DNA from 3 places in the Streptomyces sp. NPDC006197 genome. Region 2 is predicted to be linked to each of the others. Evidence: riboswitches for the same ligand, from Rfam matches in the RefSeq annotation. Region 2 holds a riboswitch; each other region holds the start of a gene.
What was found. Region 2 has a riboswitch for thiamine pyrophosphate ahead of ABZ318_RS33145 (thiamine ABC transporter substrate-binding protein). Riboswitches for the same ligand answer to the same signal wherever they lie in the genome.
Positions count from the first base shown of each region.

Region 1: linked by a shared signal. The riboswitch ahead of thiO (glycine oxidase ThiO) and the one ahead of ABZ318_RS33145 (thiamine ABC transporter substrate-binding protein) in region 2 are both predicted to bind thiamine pyrophosphate.
Region 3: linked by a shared signal. The riboswitch ahead of thiC (phosphomethylpyrimidine synthase ThiC) and the one ahead of ABZ318_RS33145 (thiamine ABC transporter substrate-binding protein) in region 2 are both predicted to bind thiamine pyrophosphate.

Region 1 covers NZ_JBEXSZ010000268.1:144-4,286, forward strand. The annotation lists gene ABZ318_RS39120 (Rv2175c family DNA-binding protein) at 1-299, opposite strand, end outside; gene ABZ318_RS39125 (FAD-dependent oxidoreductase) at 343-1,575, opposite strand; TPP riboswitch at 1,671-1,784, shown strand; gene thiO (glycine oxidase ThiO) at 1,782-2,975, shown strand; gene thiS (sulfur carrier protein ThiS) at 2,972-3,184, shown strand; gene ABZ318_RS39140 (thiazole synthase) at 3,190-3,984, shown strand.
Region 2 covers NZ_JBEXSZ010000156.1:2,577-8,934, reverse strand. The annotation lists gene ABZ318_RS33150 (iron ABC transporter permease) at 1-214, opposite strand, end outside; gene ABZ318_RS33145 (thiamine ABC transporter substrate-binding protein) at 268-1,362, opposite strand; TPP riboswitch at 1,434-1,544, opposite strand; gene rlmN (23S rRNA (adenine(2503)-C(2))-methyltransferase RlmN) at 1,574-2,680, opposite strand; gene ABZ318_RS33135 (hypothetical protein) at 2,820-3,530, shown strand; gene ABZ318_RS33130 (phosphatidate cytidylyltransferase) at 3,629-4,723, opposite strand; gene frr (ribosome recycling factor) at 4,723-5,280, opposite strand; gene pyrH (UMP kinase) at 5,375-6,139, opposite strand; gene tsf (translation elongation factor Ts) at 6,303-6,358, opposite strand, start outside.
Region 3 covers NZ_JBEXSZ010000014.1:52,043-58,400, reverse strand. The annotation lists gene ABZ318_RS06870 (SsgA family sporulation/cell division regulator) at 41-481, shown strand; gene ABZ318_RS06865 (YibE/F family protein) at 661-2,073, opposite strand; TPP riboswitch at 2,112-2,246, shown strand; gene thiC (phosphomethylpyrimidine synthase ThiC) at 2,240-4,057, shown strand; gene ABZ318_RS06855 (hypothetical protein) at 4,501-5,151, opposite strand; gene ABZ318_RS06850 (metallophosphoesterase) at 5,311-6,358, opposite strand, start outside.

The sequences.
Region 1 (4,143 bases), on a different contig from region 2:
GGCGTGCCCGGCAGGCTCTCGTCCGGAGTGAAGAGCCACTCCAGCATCTCTTCGTCGGTGAAGCCGTCGTCCCGCAGCAGCGTCAGGGTCCCGACCAGACCCTTGACGACCTTGTCGCCCTGGATGAAGGCGGCGGGCACGTACAGCGCGTTGTTCGGTCCGCGGCGCACGGCGATGAGCTGGCCCTCCTTGACCAGCTGCCGCACGCGCGTCACCTCGACATCGAGCATCTCCGCGATCTCGGGCAGGTTGAGCCAGGCGGGGACGAGAGCATCGATCTTTACGTCAATCTCGGTCACAGGACAAGCCTGCCATCCCGGACTGACAGCCGGTAGTCGGACCCTACCGGGCTGCCGCCTTCAGGGGGACGGACGGGTCCGCGGCGCGCTCGGGGTCGACGGGCGCGGCGGCCTCGATCAGCTTGCGGCCCTGCGCCAGGTCGCGCGGGCGGCCGACGGCGAGGAGGGCCACCGGCACGCCGGCGCGCAGCCAGAGCACGGACCAGGCCTCGTCGGCCGGGTCGCCGCGCCACAGCAGCTCGTCGGCGTCCGCGTGGTGTCCCGCGTACTGGACGAAGCGGCCGAACTGCTCGGACCAGAAGTACGGCACCGGGTCGTACGGCACGTCGGCGGCGCCGGTGATCGCCGCCGCGACCACGCGGGGCCCCTGGAGCGCGTTGTCCCAGTGGTGGACGAGGAGCCGCTCCCCGTAGCGGGCGGAGGGGAAGGAGGCACAGTCGCCGACGGCGTACACGTCGGGCAGGGAGGTGCGCAGCCGGTCGTCCGCGGTGACGGCGCCGCTCGGGTCGAGGGCGATGCCGGAGCCGGTGAGCCAGCCGGTGGCGGGGCGGGCGCCGATGCCGACGACGACGGCGTCGGCGGGCAGCTCACGGCCGTCGGCGAGGACGACGCGGCCGGGCGCACCGGGCGCACCGGGCTCGACGGTGTGTACGCGCGCGTGGGTGAGGAGTTCGGCGCCGCTCGCCCCGTACCACTCGGCCATGGGGGCGGCGACCTCGGCGGGCAGCGCTCCGGCGAGGGGGCGGTCGGCGGCCTCGACGACGGTGACGGCGCAGCCCGCCTCGCGCGCGGCGGTGGCGAACTCGGCGCCGATCCAGCCGGCGCCGACGACCACGACGGAGTGGCGGCGCTCCAGGACGGGCCCGAGGCGCACGGCGTCGTCGAGGGTGCGCAGCAGATGGACGCCGGGGACGCCCTCGGTGCCGGGCAGGGTGACGGGATGGGCGCCGGTGGCGACGACCAGGGTGTCGTACGCGACGGGTCCGGCCTCGGTGTCGATCTCGTGGTCGGCGGCGCGCAGTCCGGTGACGTCCAGGCCGAGCCGGAGCTCGATGTCGAGGTCCTCGAAGTCGATCTCGAAGGCGGAGTCCTCGGCCTTGCCGAGGAGGATCGCCTTGGAGAGCGGCGGCCGGTCGTAGGGCTGGTGGGGTTCGGCCCCGATGAGGGTCAGGGGGCCGGTGAAGCCCTGCTCGCGCAGGGCGACGGCGGTCTGGACGCCCGCCATTCCGGCGCCGACGATCACGACGTGCTGCTGGGCCTGCTTCTGCTCGCTCACCCGACCACCTTACGCATCTGACGAATCGTCAGGAATAGGGGGGTGGTGAGGGAGGGGTCTGCGGCCCCCGGCGGCGCGGGCTAGTCTGGCGGGCGTAAAGCACTCGCGGGAGTCCGGACGCACCGGGCTGAGAGGGAGGCTGGGACGGCCTCCGACCGTACGAACCTGATCCGGGTCATGCCGGCGAAGGGAGGGGCTGGACGCCCATGCGTTCTTCTCGTGTCCATGTGTCCGACGTCCGTGTCTCCGACGTCCTCGTGGTCGGGGGCGGCATCATCGGCCTGGTCACGGCCTGGCGGGCCGCGCAGCGCGGGCTGCGCACCGCCGTCGTCGACCCCGACCCGGGCGGCGGGGCCGCGCGGGTCGCGGCCGGCATGCTCGCCGCCGTCACCGAACTCCACTACGGCGAGGAGACCCTGCTCGGGCTCAACCTCGCCTCCGCGGCCCGCTACCCCGCGTTCGCCGCCGAACTGGAGGAGGCCGCCGGCCACGACGTCGGCTACCGCGCCTGCGGCACCCTCGCCGTCGCCCTCGACGCCGACGACCGGGCCCACATGCGCGAACTGCACGCCCTGCAGACCCGCTGCGGGCTCGTCTCCGAATGGCTCAGCGGCCGCGAGTGCCGCCGGCTCGAACCGATGCTGGCGCCCGGCGTCCGGGGCGGGCTGCGGGTCGACGGCGACCACCAGGTCGACCCGCGCCGACTGGCCGCCGCGCTCCTGCGCGCCTGCGAACGGGCCGGGGTCGTCTTCCACCGGACCCTCGCGGAGCGGCTCACGGTCGTGCGGGACCGGGCGCGCGGCGCCGTGCTCACCGACGGCGAGGAGCTGACGGCCGACCAGGTCGTCCTCGCCGCGGGCAGCCTCAGCGGGCGGCTCGCGGGCGTGCCCGAGGAGGTGCTGCCGCCGGTCCGCCCCGTCAAGGGCCAGGTCCTCCGGCTGCGGGTGCCGCCCGCGTACGCCCCCTTCCTCTCCCGCACCGTCCGCGCCGTCGTCCGCGGCAGCCACGTCTACCTGGTGCCCCGCGAGAACGGCGAGCTCGTCGTCGGCGCCACCAGCGAGGAGCTCGGCTGGGACACCACGGTGACGGCGGGCGGGGTGTACGAGCTGCTGCGCGACGCCCACGAGCTCGTCCCGGGCATCACCGAGCTGCCGCTCACCGAGACGCGGGCCGGACTGCGCCCCGGCTCCCCCGACAACGCGCCGCTGCTCGGCCCCACCGCCCTGCCCGGCCTGCACCTGGCCACCGGCCACTACCGCAACGGGGTGCTGCTCACCCCCGTCACCGGCGACGCCATGGCCGAGGCGCTCACCACCGGCGCCCTCCCCGACGAGGCGCGCCCCTTCACCCCCCGTCGTTTCTCCCCCGCCCCTCCCGTACGTCAGGAGCAGCCCGCATGAACGTGTCCATGACCGTGTCCGTGAACGGAGAGGCGCGCGAGCTCTCCGGCCCCCTCTCCCTGGACGCCCTCGTGGCGACCCTGACCACGGCCCCCTCGGGCGTCGCGGCGGCGCTCAACGAGACGGTCGTGCCGCGCGGCGAATGGGCCACCACGCTGCTCGGCGAGGGCGACCGGGTCGAGGTCCTCACCGCGGTGCAGGGAGGCTGACCGGAATGTCCGACGACGTTTTCACCCTCGGCGGTACGGAGTTCTCCTCCCGCCTCATCATGGGCACCGGCGGCGCCCCCAGCCTCGACGTCCTGGAACGCTCCCTCTCCGCCAGCGGTACGGAACTGACGACGGTCGCCATGCGGCGTCTGGACCCCACGGTCCAGGGCTCGGTCCTCTCCGTCCTGGAACGCCTCGGCATCCGGGTCCTGCCGAACACGGCGGGCTGCTACACCGCGGGCGAGGCCGTCCTCACCGCCCGCCTGGCCCGGGAGGCGCTCGGCACGAACTGGATCAAGCTGGAGGTCGTCGCCGACGAGCGCACCCTCCTGCCGGACGGCGAGGAGCTCCTGGCCGCGGCCGAGACCCTGGTCGACGACGGCTTCGTCGTCCTCCCCTACACCAACGACGACCCCGTCCTGGCCCGGAAGCTGGAGGACGTGGGCTGCGCGGCGATCATGCCGCTCGGCTCCCCCATCGGCTCCGGACTCGGCATCCGCAACCCGCACAACTTCCAGCTGATCGTCGAACGGGCCGAGGTCCCGGTGATCCTCGACGCCGGCGCGGGAACGGCCTCGGACGTGGCGCTCGCGATGGAGCTGGGGTGCGCGGCGGTGATGCTGGCGTCGGCGGTGACGCGGGCGCAGGAGCCGGTGCTGATGGCCGCGGCGATGCGGCACGCGGTCTCGGCGGGCCGTCTGGCCTTTCGGGCGGGCCGCATTCCCCGCCGGCACTTCGCCTCCGCGTCCTCCCCGACCACGGGCCAGGCCCACCTGGACCCGGAACGCCCAGCCTTCTGACCCCACCGGGCCTGCGCCCGCCCCCGTTGTGGGCGCCCGTTCCGCCGGGGCGGTGCCCACCCTCGCGCCCTCCGTTGTGGGCAGTCGCTTCCGCCGGGGCGGTGCCCCCGCCCACCCCCGTTGTGGGCAACTGTTCCGCTGGGGCGGTGCCCCCGCCCA
Region 2 (6,358 bases):
CGTACGCCCCGGGCAGCGCCACCAGGAGGGTGAGGCCGGTGGAGGCGAGCGCCTGCCAGACGGTGAAGCCGAGCACGTCGAGGATGTCCGGCCGGCTCAGCGTCTCGCCGATCCGGCCGAACCGCCAGGCGCCGTCGGGGCGGAGCCCCCGGTCCACGATGGACACGACGGGCCAGGCGAAGAAGACCCCGAAGAACGCGACGGGCAGGGCCATGAGCCCCAGCCGCGTCGCGTTCCCCCGGAGGTCGCGCCTCACTCCGGGACGCGCTACTTCAGGACGAGCGACGACCACTGCCGGATCCACGGGTCACGCTTCTCGGCGATCTTCTCGGGCGCCATGGTCTCCGGCTTCTCGATCACCACGCCGTGCTTGGTGAACAGCTCCGGCAGGGCCGCGTCCTTCGCCACCGGGTTGACGAACATCTGGAGCGGCATGTCCTCCTGGAACTCCTTGGAGATCAGGAAGTCGATCAGCGCCTTGCCGCCCTCGGGGTTCTTCGCGCCGTTCAGCAGGCCCGCGAACTCGGTCTGCCGGAAGCAGGTGCCGGTGGAGACGCCGGTGGGCGCCACCTTCGGCTGCGGCTCGCCGTACAGCACCTCGACCGGCGGGCTGGAGGCGTACGACACGACCAGCGGCCGGTCGCCCTTGGCCTGCTTGCCGCCGGCCGAGCCGGAGAACTCCTGGTTGTAGGCGAGCTCCCAGCTGTCGACGGTCTTCACGCCGTTGGCCTTGAGCTTCTTCCAGTAGTCCTGCCAGCCCTCGTCGCCGTACTTCGCGGCCGTGCCGAGGAGGAAACCGAGGCCCGGGGAGGACCGCTCGGGGTTCTCCACCACCAGCAGGTCCTTGTACGCCGGCTTCGCGAGGTCGTCGAAGGTGACCGGCGGCGCCAGCTTCCTGTCCGCGAAGTACTTCTTGTCGTAGTTGACGCAGATGTCGCCGGAGTCGATCGGGGTGACCCGGTGCTCCTTGTCGAGCTGGTACGCGGCCGGGACCCGGCCCAGGCCCTTCGCCTCGTACGGAACGAAGATCCCGTTGTCGAGGGCGCGGGACAGCAGCGTGTTGTCGACGCCGAAGAAGACGTCGCCCTGCGGGGAGCCCTTGGTCAGGATCTCCTTGTTGACGGCCTCGCCGGCGTCGCCGCTCTTCAGCACCTTGACGGTGAAGCCGGTCTGCTTGGTGAAGTCCGCCAGCACCTCCTTGGAGGCGTTGAAGGAGTCGTGGCTCACGAGGGTGACGGTCTTGGGCGCGGGCGCGCCGGTCTTGCCGGCCGCCCCCCGGACGTCGTCGGTGCCGCACGCGGCCAGGCTGGTGACGCCGAGCGCCGCGACGATCGCGACGGCAGCGGCCTTCTTGATGCTCACTGAGATTCCTCCTGGGTGTGACCAGGAAGAGACGCGGCCCCGCCCACCCGAAGGTGGGCAGGGCGCAACAGCTTGAGTTACGACCGAACTTCCTACCCAGAATGACCTGGGCGAGGTTCAGAGGGTCTGCGGTCCTACGGTGACCGCACTCTCAGCGCTGTGGCGCTCCCCTGTCGGAATATGGAGATGTGTTCGAGCTCAGACTACAAGGTCAGCGCTCGGCGGCCGCGAGCTGTCCACAGGCACCGTCGATCTCCTGCCCCCGGGTGTCCCGCACGGTCACCGGCACGCCGTGGCGGGCGATCGCCTCGACGAAGGCCTTCTCGTCCTCCGGGCGGGACGCCGTCCACTTCGAACCGGGCGTCGGGTTCAGCGGGATCAGGTTGACGTGCACCCGCTTGCCCTTGAGCAGCCGGCCCAGCAGGTCACCGCGCCAGGCCTGGTCGTTGATGTCCCGGATGAGGGCGTACTCGATGGAGATCCGGCGCCCGGACTTCTCCGCGTACTCCCAGGCCGCGTCGAGGACCTCGCGGACCTTCCAGCGCGTGTTGACCGGCACCAGGGTGTCGCGCAGCTCGTCGTCCGGGGCGTGCAGCGACACCGCGAGCCGGCACTTGAAGCCCTCGTCGGCGAAGCGCAGCATCGCGGGCACGAGACCGACGGTGGAGACGGTGATGCCGCGCTGCGAGAGCCCGAGCCCGTCCGGCTCGGGGTCCGTGAGCCGCCGGATGGCTCCGACGACCCGCTTGTAGTTGGCGAGCGGCTCGCCCATGCCCATGAACACGATGTTGGAGAGCCGCGCCGGTCCCCCGGGCACCTCCCCGTCCCGCAGGGACCGCATCCCGTCCACGATCTGGTGCACGATCTCGGCGGTCGACAGGTTCCGGTCGAGCCCCGCCTGCCCGGTCGCGCAGAACGGGCAGTTCATGCCGCAGCCGGCCTGTGAGGAGATGCACATGGTCACCCGGTCCGGGTAGCGCATGAGCACCGACTCCACGAGCGTGCCGTCGTGCAGCCGCCACAGGGTCTTGCGGGTGGTGTCGTCGTCGCACGAGATGTGGCGCACCACGGACATCAGGTCGGGCAGCAGCTCCCCGGCCAGCTTCTCCCGCGAGGCGGCCGGAATGTCGGTCCACTCGGCGGGGTCGTGCGCGTACCGCGCGAAGTAGTGCGTGGACAGCTGCTTGGCGCGGAAGGGCTTCTCGCCGATCGCGGCGACGGCCTCCTTCCGCTCGGCGGGCGAGAGGTCGGCCAGGTGCCGCGGCGGCTTCTTGGCTCCGCGGGGGGCGACGAAAGTGAGTTCTCCGGGCTTGGGCATGGTCCTACCAGTGTCGCAGACGAATTCCGGCAAGGCCGCGCCCCAGGAATCGGCCGATCGCACGATTGGCCGATCACCCACCCGATGATGTTGAGTGTCCACGCCAATGGATCATGATCAGGTCATCGGAGGACTCCGGATGAAGGCTGTTGTACGGGGGGCCGCCGTCGCGGCGGTGCTGGCGCTCGCGCTGACGGCGTGCGAGGACGGGAGCACGACGGCGGGAGGCGCGCCGACGGGCAGGGCGACGGCGGACTCGCCCGCCGAGAAAGGCCAGGGAGGCGGCGGGTCGCCTGCTCCCACCGACCACCAGGGCATCACACCGAACTTCCCCCCGGTGTCGATCAACGCGACCGACATGTACGCCGCGCTCCCGAGCGACGGCAGCATCGAGACCATGTCCAGCGGCGAGACCATCGTGATCCAGGACGCCGACGCCCTCAGGGGCTGCGCCGAGCTGACGAGGTCGCCGTGCACCGCCGGGATCGAGGTGGCCGGGCACAAGGACATGGAGTCACGCAACCCGGACGGCGCGCGTGTCGAGTTCACCCTCCTCGCCTTCGCCGGCAAGGACGAGGCCGCCACGGAGATGAAGGCTCTCGCGGAGCAGAAGCGGAAGCCCGGCGAGGCGGACGAGCACCCGGTGAAGTCGCTGAAGATGAACACCGGCGCCGAGGAGACCGAGGCGTTCCAGCACGACAACAGCATCGACGTCGTCATGCGCGTCGGCTCCGTCGTGGCCTACGTCATGGCGAGCGACACCTCGCCCGACAACGCGAAGTACGCGGCGAAGCTCCAGATCGCCCGCGTACAGGCAATCGCGGCAGGGATCGACCCGGACCGCGGCTGACCTGGGGGACGCCGTGCCCTCACGGCATGCGAAGGGCCCCCGGTCCGCACCTGACGTGCGGACCGGGGGCCCTTCCGCGAACCCGACGGAAGCTCCGCTCAGCCGCTGCCCACGAACAGTGCCAGCAGCAGCCACACCACCGGCGCCGTCGGCAGCAGCGAGTCCAGCCGGTCCATGATGCCGCCGTGCCCCGGCAGCAGCGTGCCCATGTCCTTGATGCCCAGGTCACGCTTGATCATGGACTCGCCGAGGTCGCCGAGCGTCGCGCTCGCCGCCACCGCCAGGCCGAGGATCAGACCCTGCCACCAGGCACCCTCGTCGATCATGAACTCCATGCACAGCGCGCCCGCCGCCATCGCGAACGCCACCGCACCGACCAGACCCTCCCGGGTCTTGCCGGGACTGATCCGCGGGGCCAGCTTGTGCTTGCCGAAGCGCCAGCCGACCGCGTACGCCCCGGTGTCGCTGACCACGGTCAGGATCAGGAAGGTCAGCACCCGCTGCGGCCCGTCGTCCGCGGTCAGCAGCAACGCCACGAAGGTCGCCAGGAACGGCACGTAGAACGCGGCGAACACCCCCGCCGTGACGTCCTTCAGATAGCCCTCCGGCGGCTCCGTCATCCGCCAGACGAGCACCGCCAGCGCCGTCAGGGCCATCGCCACCCAGGCGCCCTCGGGGCCCCGGACGTAGCCGGCGACGACCATCGCCGCGCCGCCGACCGCAAGCGGGACCAGCGGAGCCTTGATCGCCTTGCGCTCCTGGAGGCGGGAGGTGAGCTCCCACAGGCCGACGACCACGGCGACCGCTATCACTCCGACGAACGCCGGCTTCCAGATGAACAGCGACGCGATGATGACGGCACCGAGACCGACCCCGACCCCTATGGCCGCGCCCAGGTCGCGGCCCGCGCTCTTCTTCTGCCGTGGCGCCGGCGGCGGAGGCGGGGTGGGGCTGGACATGGGCTCCTGCGGGTGCTCGTGCGGCGTCTCGTCACGGAACAGGGGGCCGCTCGGGTGAGCGGCCCCCCGGCCGTGACCGTCCTGGAATCCGCCGGCGGGAACGTCGGGCACGATGGGCATGGGCCGAGTCTGCGCCGCCTGATGCCGATCGTATGCGGGACCCGCCGGGGCAGGCCCCTGGTCGGGTCCCCCACGGCCGGAACCGGCCGGGGCCCCCCAGGAAGAGTCGTTCATCAGACCTCGAGCAGCTCGGCTTCCTTGTGCTTGAGCAGCTCGTCCACCTGCGCGACGTACTTCGCGGTGGTGTCGTCGAGCTCCTTCTCGGCACGGCGGCCCTCGTCCTCGCCGACCTCGCCGTCCTTGACGAACTTGTCGATGGTCTCCTTGGCCTTGCGGCGCACCGAGCGGATCGAGATCTTCGAGTCCTCGGCCTTGCCCTTGGCGACCTTGATGTACTCCCGGCGGCGCTCCTCGGTCAGCTCGGGGAACACCACCCGGATGATGTTGCCGTCGTTGCTCGGGTTGACCCCGAGGTCCGAGTCCCGGATCGCCTGCTCGATGTTGCGCAGGGCGCTCTTGTCGAACGGCGTCACCACGGCCATGCGCGGCTCCGGGACGGAGAAGGACGCCAGCTGGTTGATGGGGGTGATGGCACCGTAGTACTCGGCCACGATCTTGTTGAACATCGCCGGGTGCGCACGGCCGGTGCGGATCGCGGCGAAGTCCTCCTTGGCGACCACGACGGCCTTCTCCATCTTCTCCTCGGCCTCGAGGAGGGTCTCTTCGATCACCACTTGCTCCTGCGTGTCGTCGCGTTGTGTCCTGCACGGTGTACGACCGGCAGGGCTCTGTCCATCCCCTTGCGGGGCGGTTCCCCGGTTCGGGTCAGGCCCGGGTGCCCTGGTCGCTCACGAGCGTGCCGATCTTCTCACCCTTCACCGCGCGAGCGATATTGCCCTCGGCGAGCAGTTCGAAGACGAGGATCGGGAGGTTGTTGTCCCGGCACAGGGTGATGGCGGTGGCGTCGGCGACCTTGAGGTCGCGGGAGAGCACCTCGCCGTACTCGAGGGCGTCGAACTTGACCGCGTCGGGGTTGGCCTTCGGGTCGGAGTCGTAGACGCCGTCCACGCCGTTCTTGCCCATGAGGAGGGCCTCGGCGTCGATCTCCAGGGCGCGCTGGGCGGCGGTGGTGTCCGTGGAGAAGTACGGCATGCCCATGCCCGCACCGAAGATGACCACGCGGCCCTTCTCCAGGTGGCGGACGGCGCGCAGCGGGATGTACGGCTCGGCGACCTGGCCCATGGTGATGGCGGTCTGGACGCGGGAGTCGATGCCCTCCTTCTCCAGGAAGTCCTGGAGGGCGAGGCAGTTCATCACCGTGCCGAGCATGCCCATGTAGTCGGAGCGGGCCCGGTCCATGCCGCGCTGCTGGAGCTCGGCGCCACGGAAGAAGTTGCCGCCGCCGATCACGATCGCGATCTCCGCGCCGTCGCGGACGACGGCCGCGATCTCACGCGCGATGGCGTGCACGACGTCCGGGTCGACCCCGAGACCGGTGCCGCCGGAGAAGGCCTCCCCGGACAGCTTCAGCATGTAGCGGCCGGCCTTTTTGCCGTTGGTGTCGTCGCCCTGTACGGCGCCCTGGTTCATGGAGATCTCCTCGTGCACATACGAAGGAGGCCATTGCCTTGGGTCCTCACGGTATCCCGTACGGCAATGGCCTCCTCGTCAGATCTGCGGTCGTCCTGCGCGTGCGCGGACGACTGCCTCAGACCCTACCGGGGTCCGGTGTCCGTCGCGTTCGCGGACGGACTCAGATGCCGACCTTGATGCGGGTGAAGCGCTTCAGGGTGACACCGGCCTCGTCCA
Region 3 (6,358 bases), on a different contig from region 2:
CTGTGTTTACACAACTGCTTCATCTACTGCGGGGTACACGATGCGAGAGTCAGTTCAGGCCGAGGTCCTGATGAGCTTCCTCGTCTCCGAGGAGCTCTCCTTCAAGATCCCGGTCGAACTCCGGTATGAGACCCGGGATCCCTACGCGGTGCGGATGACCTTCCACCTTCCCGGAGACGCCCCTGTGACCTGGGCGTTCGGGCGGGAGCTGCTGCTCGACGGGATCAACCGGCCGAGCGGGGACGGTGACGTGCACATCGCCCCGACGGAGCCCGAGCGGCTCTCGGACGTCTCCATCCGGCTCCAGGTGGGCGGTGACCGCGCACTGTTCCGGGCCAGCGCGCCGCCGCTGGTCGCCTTCCTCGACCGGACGGACAAGCTGGTTCCGCTCGGTCAGGAACGGACGCTCGGCGACTTCGAGGACCACCTGGAGGCCGCCCTGGGCCGGATCCTGGCCGAAGAGAACGCCGGCCCCGCCTGAGCCGGCCCCTAGGGAGCCGGTCCGCCTGAATCGGTCCGCCTGAATCGGCCCGCCTGAGCCGGTCCGCCTGAACAGGCCCGCCTGAACCGGTCGTCCTCTCCGAGCCGAGCCCTCCTCCCTGAGGCGAGCCGGACCCTCCTCCCCGAGCCGGGCCGGCCCGATCCCCCAGCACGCACACCTCACTTGGCGCGACGGCGCCGCCCTCCCCGTACCGCAGCCGGCTTCCCACCCCCGGACGCCGGCCGGTCGGCGGAGACCACCAGGGCCGCGAGCGCCGTGGTGACCGGGACGGACGCCACCAGACCGATCGACCCGACCAGGGTCCGGACGATCTCCTCGGCGACCAGCTCGCTGTTGGCCACCGTCCCCATGCTGCTCTGGGCGATGGAGAAGAGCAGCAGCAGCGGCAGGGCGGCACCCGCGTACGCCAGCACCAGCGTGTTCACGACCGAGGCGATGTGGTCGCGACCGATCCGGATCCCTGCCCGGTACAGGCCGCGCGGCCCCATGCCCGGATCGGCCTGGTGCAGCTCCCAGACCGCCGAGGTCTGGGTGACCGTCACGTCGTCGAGCACACCGAGCGAACCGATGATGACCCCCGCGAGCAGCAGGCCGGACATGTCGATCTCCGGGTACAGGCCGTGGATCAGACCGGTGTTGTCGTCGGTGTTGCCGCTGAGTGAGGCCCAGCCGATGAAGAGCGAGCCCAGCAGACCGATCAGCAGCAGCGAGATCAGCGTGCCGAGCACGGCGACCGAGGTGCGGGCCGAGAGCCCGTGGCACATGTAGAGCGCGAGCAGCATGATCGCGCTCGACCCGACCACCGCCACGACCAGCGGGTTCGAGCCCTGCAGGATCGCCGGCAGGATGAAGAACGTCAGCACGAGGAAGCTCACGGCGAGCGCGATGAGCGCCATGAGCCCCCGCATCCGGCCGACGACCACGACCGCGACGGCGAAGATGCCGGCGAGCAGCGCCATCGGCAGCTTGCGGTTCACATCGGTCACCGAGTACTGCAGGTCGTGCGGGGCGTCGGGGGCGTACGCCACCACCACGCCCTGCCCCTGGTGCAGTTGGCGCGGCGCGTCCGGCTGCACGATCTCGACGAACCTGCGTCCCTTGTCCGGACCGCTGGTGACCTCGACCGTCGCCTTCTCGCACTTCCCCTGCTGGGCGTTGACCGCCTCGCGCCCCTCCGGAGTGGAGGTGTCGCCGGTCGGCGGGACCTGAGCGGCGTTCACGTCCTTGCAGTCGACGTGCTCGACGGAGACGACCTCGCCCTGCTGGGTCTGCCGGTCGAAGCCCACGCCGGTGCGCTCGTGCGCCGGGGTGCCGCCCGGCCACAGGACCGCGAGCCCGACGACGACGGCGGCGGCGAAGGGGATCAGGATCGCGGCGATGACCTTGCGCAGATGCCGCGAGACCGGGGCGGCGGGCCCATGGCTGTGGCTGTGGCCGTGCCCGCCGCCTCCTCCTCCGGCTCCGTGCCCATGACCGTGTCCGTGTCCGGGATCGTGGGCGTGGCGGTGGGGCTCGGGGGGCTGCTGGGGGGAAGTCACCGGCCGATCATCGCAAGAACGGCGGGGGCCCACTGTTCAGCACGCCAGGGATGACGCTAGCGTGGTGGCACCTTTGCACACGCGGGAGCTCGGAGCACCGGGCTGAGAGGGCGCTGATCACCGTACGCGCGTACGGGAAGAGGCTGCGCCGACCGCCGAACCTGTTACCGGGTAATGCCGGCGTAGGGAGATCGGTCTCATGACCATTCAGGATGCACGCACGCCTGCCTCCGACCAGAACCAGACCGACGGGCAGGAGCGCACGCCGGGCTGGCACAAGGGGTACGTCCAGGGCTCGCGCCCCGACCTCCGGGTGCCCGTCCGTCAGGTGCACCTCACCAACGGCAAGGACGTCACGCTGTACGACACGTCCGGCCCGTACACCGACCCCGCCATCGACACCGATGTCCGGCGGGGCCTTCCCCCGCTGCGCGAGAACTGGATCATCGCGCGCGGCGACACCGAGGAGTACGCGGGCCGCCCGGTCCGCCCCGAGGACGACGGCATCAAGCACACCTCCCCGCGCGGCGGTGGGCTGAAGAACCTCGACGCCGTCTTCCCCGGCCGCCCCCGCCTGCCGCGCCGCGGCCGCGCCGGGCAGGCGGTGACCCAGCTCGCGTACGCCCGCCGGGGCGAGATCACCCCGGAGATGGAGTACGTCGCGATCCGCGAGAACGTCTCCCCCGAGGTCGTACGGGAGGAGATCGCCGCGGGCCGCGCCGTGCTGCCGGCGAACGTGAACCACCCGGAGATCGAGCCGATGATCATCGGCAAGCGATTCCTGGTGAAGGTCAACGCCAACATCGGCAACTCCGCCGTCACCTCCTCCATCGAGGAGGAGGTGGAGAAGATGACCTGGGCGACCAAGTGGGGCGCCGACACGGTCATGGACCTGTCCACCGGCCGCAACATCCACACCACCCGCGAGTGGGTGCTGCGCAACTCCCCCGTGCCGATCGGCACCGTGCCGCTCTACCAGGCCCTGGAGAAGGTCGACGGCAAGGCCGAGGAGCTGACCTGGGAGATCTACAAGGACACGGTCATCGAGCAGGCCGAGCAGGGCGTCGACTACATGACGGTGCACGCCGGCGTGCTCCTGCCGTACGTGCCGCTCACCGCGCGCCGCAAGACCGGCATCGTCTCGCGCGGCGGCTCGATCATGGCCGCCTGGTGCCTGGCGCACCACAAGGAGAACTTCCTCTACACGAACTTCGAGGAGCTCTGCGAGATCCTGGCGGCGTACGACGTCACGTACTCGCTCGGCGACGGTCTGCGCCCCGGCTCGATCGCGGACGCCAACGACGCGGCGCAGTTCGCGGAGCTGCGCACGCTCGGCGAGCTGAACACGATCGCCAAGCGGCACGACGTGCAGACGATGATCGAGGGCCCGGGGCACGTCCCGATGCACAAGATCAAGGAGAACATCGACCTCCAGCAGGAGATCTGCGAGGAGGCGCCGTTCTACACGCTCGGCCCGCTGACCACGGACGTCGCGCCCGCGTACGACCACATCACCTCCGGCATCGGCGCCGCGATGATCGCCTGGTGGGGCACGGCGATGCTCTGCTACGTCACGCCCAAGGAGCACCTGGGCCTGCCGAACAAGGACGACGTGAAGACGGGCGTCATCACGTACAAGATCGCGGCGCACGCCGCGGACCTCGCCAAGGGGCACCCGGGTGCGCAGGAGTGGGACGACGCGCTCTCGGACGCGCGGTTCGAGTTCCGCTGGGAGGACCAGTTCAACCTGGCGCTCGACCCGGACACCGCACGCGAGTTCCACGACGAGACGCTGCCGGCGGAGCCCGCGAAGACCGCGCACTTCTGCTCGATGTGCGGTCCGAAGTTCTGCTCGATGAAGATCAGCAGAAGCATCACGGAGCAGTTCGGCGGCGAGGCGGACGCCACCCCGGAGGAGATCGAGGCCGGGATGCTGGAGAAGTCGAAGGAGTTCGCGGCTTCCGGCAACCGCGTGTATCTGCCGCTGGCGGAGACGGGCGGCGGGTCGGCCGGCTGACCCGGCCGCCTCAGCGGAGGGGGCCCGCCAGGTCACCAGTCCCGGCTGGCCCGCCTCCGCGAAACCCACCGCGAACGGCTTGGCACCGTCGTCCGTCACGAGGTGGATGCTGCACTCCGTCACGCTGTCGCCCGGCGGGATCATCCGGGCGACCCAGTCGGACGGGCAGCCGGGGATCTTCGTGTCGGGGACGAAGGGCGTCTTCCCCCGTATCTGCCGACCGCCCTCGGTGAGCAGGCGGACCCGGTCGGCCTGGCCGGTGTAGAGGCCTTTCACATCCGGCGTGAGCACGGCGGCACGCAGCGGGAGATCGAGGTCGGTACGGCGGAGAAGTCGTAGGAGTTCGTGGCGAGCGGCAACCGCGTCTACCTGCCGTCGGCCGGGTGGTCCCGGCCCGCCGTTCCTCCTGCCGTCGGCCGGGTGGGCCCCGGCCCCGCCGTTCCTCAGGGCGCCGTCGGGTCCGGGGGCGCCGCGGCGGCGAGGGCGTCGCGGAGGAAGGGGAGGATGCCGCGCTCCAGGAGGGCGTGGCGCCAGGCCTCCCTGGCGAGGGAGAGTTCGTCGTCGGCCGTGGCGGCCCCGTCCGCCGCGGCCGGCCTGTTGCGCAGGGCGGTCACGAGGAGGCCGACGCCCGCGGAGAGCAGGCCGGCGGCGGCGAGGGCGGCGAAGACGAGGCCTGCCGTCAGCAGGGTCTCGCCGAACACCACGCTGGGCGCGAGGGCGTGCAGGACCCCGCCGACCAGCAGGAATATCGCGGCGGCGGTGCCCGCGAGGACGGGCAGCAGCACGGTGACGATGGCGACGACGCCGGCGCCCGCGCCGGTGTCCGTGCCCGGTTCGGCTTCGGGTGTCCGGGTCCCGAGGGCCGCCCGGTTCTGCTCGCGGACCTTCACGAAGTGGTCGTACTCGAGGGCCGCGGCGGTGGTGATGAGCGCTGTCGCGTTCATCGTCATGGCGCGCAGCTGCGCGACCGTGAGCCTCGTTCCGACTCCGGCGAGATCCGGACGTGCGTGGGCGGTGCTCAGTGCGTCGTCGAGGACCCGCTCGTACTCGGCGCGATCCTCGGTCAGCAGGTGCGGAGCCACGTTCATGTGCATCCCCCGATGCTCCGTAGGCCCGGATCAGCCGTGGGAAACGGTGGGTCGGGCGGAAACGGAGGAGAGCCTGCTACGGATGACCCGATGGTATTGCGGTGACACCACGGCCTGACAGGGTCTTTCCGGAAATCGCCTTCCCCGGATGCGCAGCGTTATGCGTCAGCCGTTCAGGGGGAGTTGGACGACCAGTAGCTTTCCGGCCATGGTCACTCCGCCGTCCATGGCGATCGCGAGACCGTCGGCGTACACGTGCGGTCCGTCGACGACCGGGCCCGCGCTGTCCTCGCCGTCCTCGGTGCCGACCTGGCCGAGGAGGTACGGGATGGGGCTGTGGCCGTGCACGATCCGGCGGCCGCCGTAGGTGGAGAGCAGCTCCTGGACGGCCTGCGGGCCGCCGTCGTCGCGGAACGCGAAGCGCTTGGTGAACTTCCGGAAGACGTCCCAGACCTCGTCGGCGTCGTTCCGGTTGAGGATCTCGTGGACCGTGTCGTTGACGTCCTCGATGGTCTGGCCGTATTCGAGGTACGCGGTGGTGTCGGAGTGCACGAGGAGGTGGTCGTCCTCGCGCACCACGGCGTCGAGCCGGGACATCCACTGGAGGTGGACGTCCTGGAGCCGGTCCATGTCGTGCTTCTGGCCGCCGTTGAGCAGCCAGGCCGCCTGGAAGGTGGCGGTGCCCGCGCCGGAGTTGACGGGCGTGTCGCCGAAGCGTTTGGCGCCGATCAGCAGCAGCTCGTGGTTGCCCATGAGGGCCTTGCAGTAGCCGCCGGCGGCGGCGGCCTCGGCGGAGAGGCGCATGACGAGGTCGATGACGCCGATGCCGTCGGGGCCGCGGTCGGTGAAGTCGCCGAGGAACCAGAGCCGGGCGTTGCCCGCGGCCCAGCCGCCGTTCTCGTCGATGAGGCCCTGGGCGCGCAGGGCGGCGAGGAGCTCGTCGAGGTAGCCGTGGACGTCGCCGACGACGTAGAGGGGGCCGGGTCCGTCGCCGTTCGCGGGCTCCGGGGCGGGGGCCGGTTCGGTGGTGACGGGGACCTGGACGGTGTCGCCGCGGTTGATGACGGGGAGGTCGCGCTCGGTCGGGGTGTAGCCCTCGGGCGGCTCGCCCTCCGGGAAGGCGTTGCCCGGGTGGCCGGTGGCGACGGAGACGATGGAGGAGCCGGCCGGGGCGGCGTACGCCGGGGCGAGCCGGTGCCCCAGGTGGAGGGTC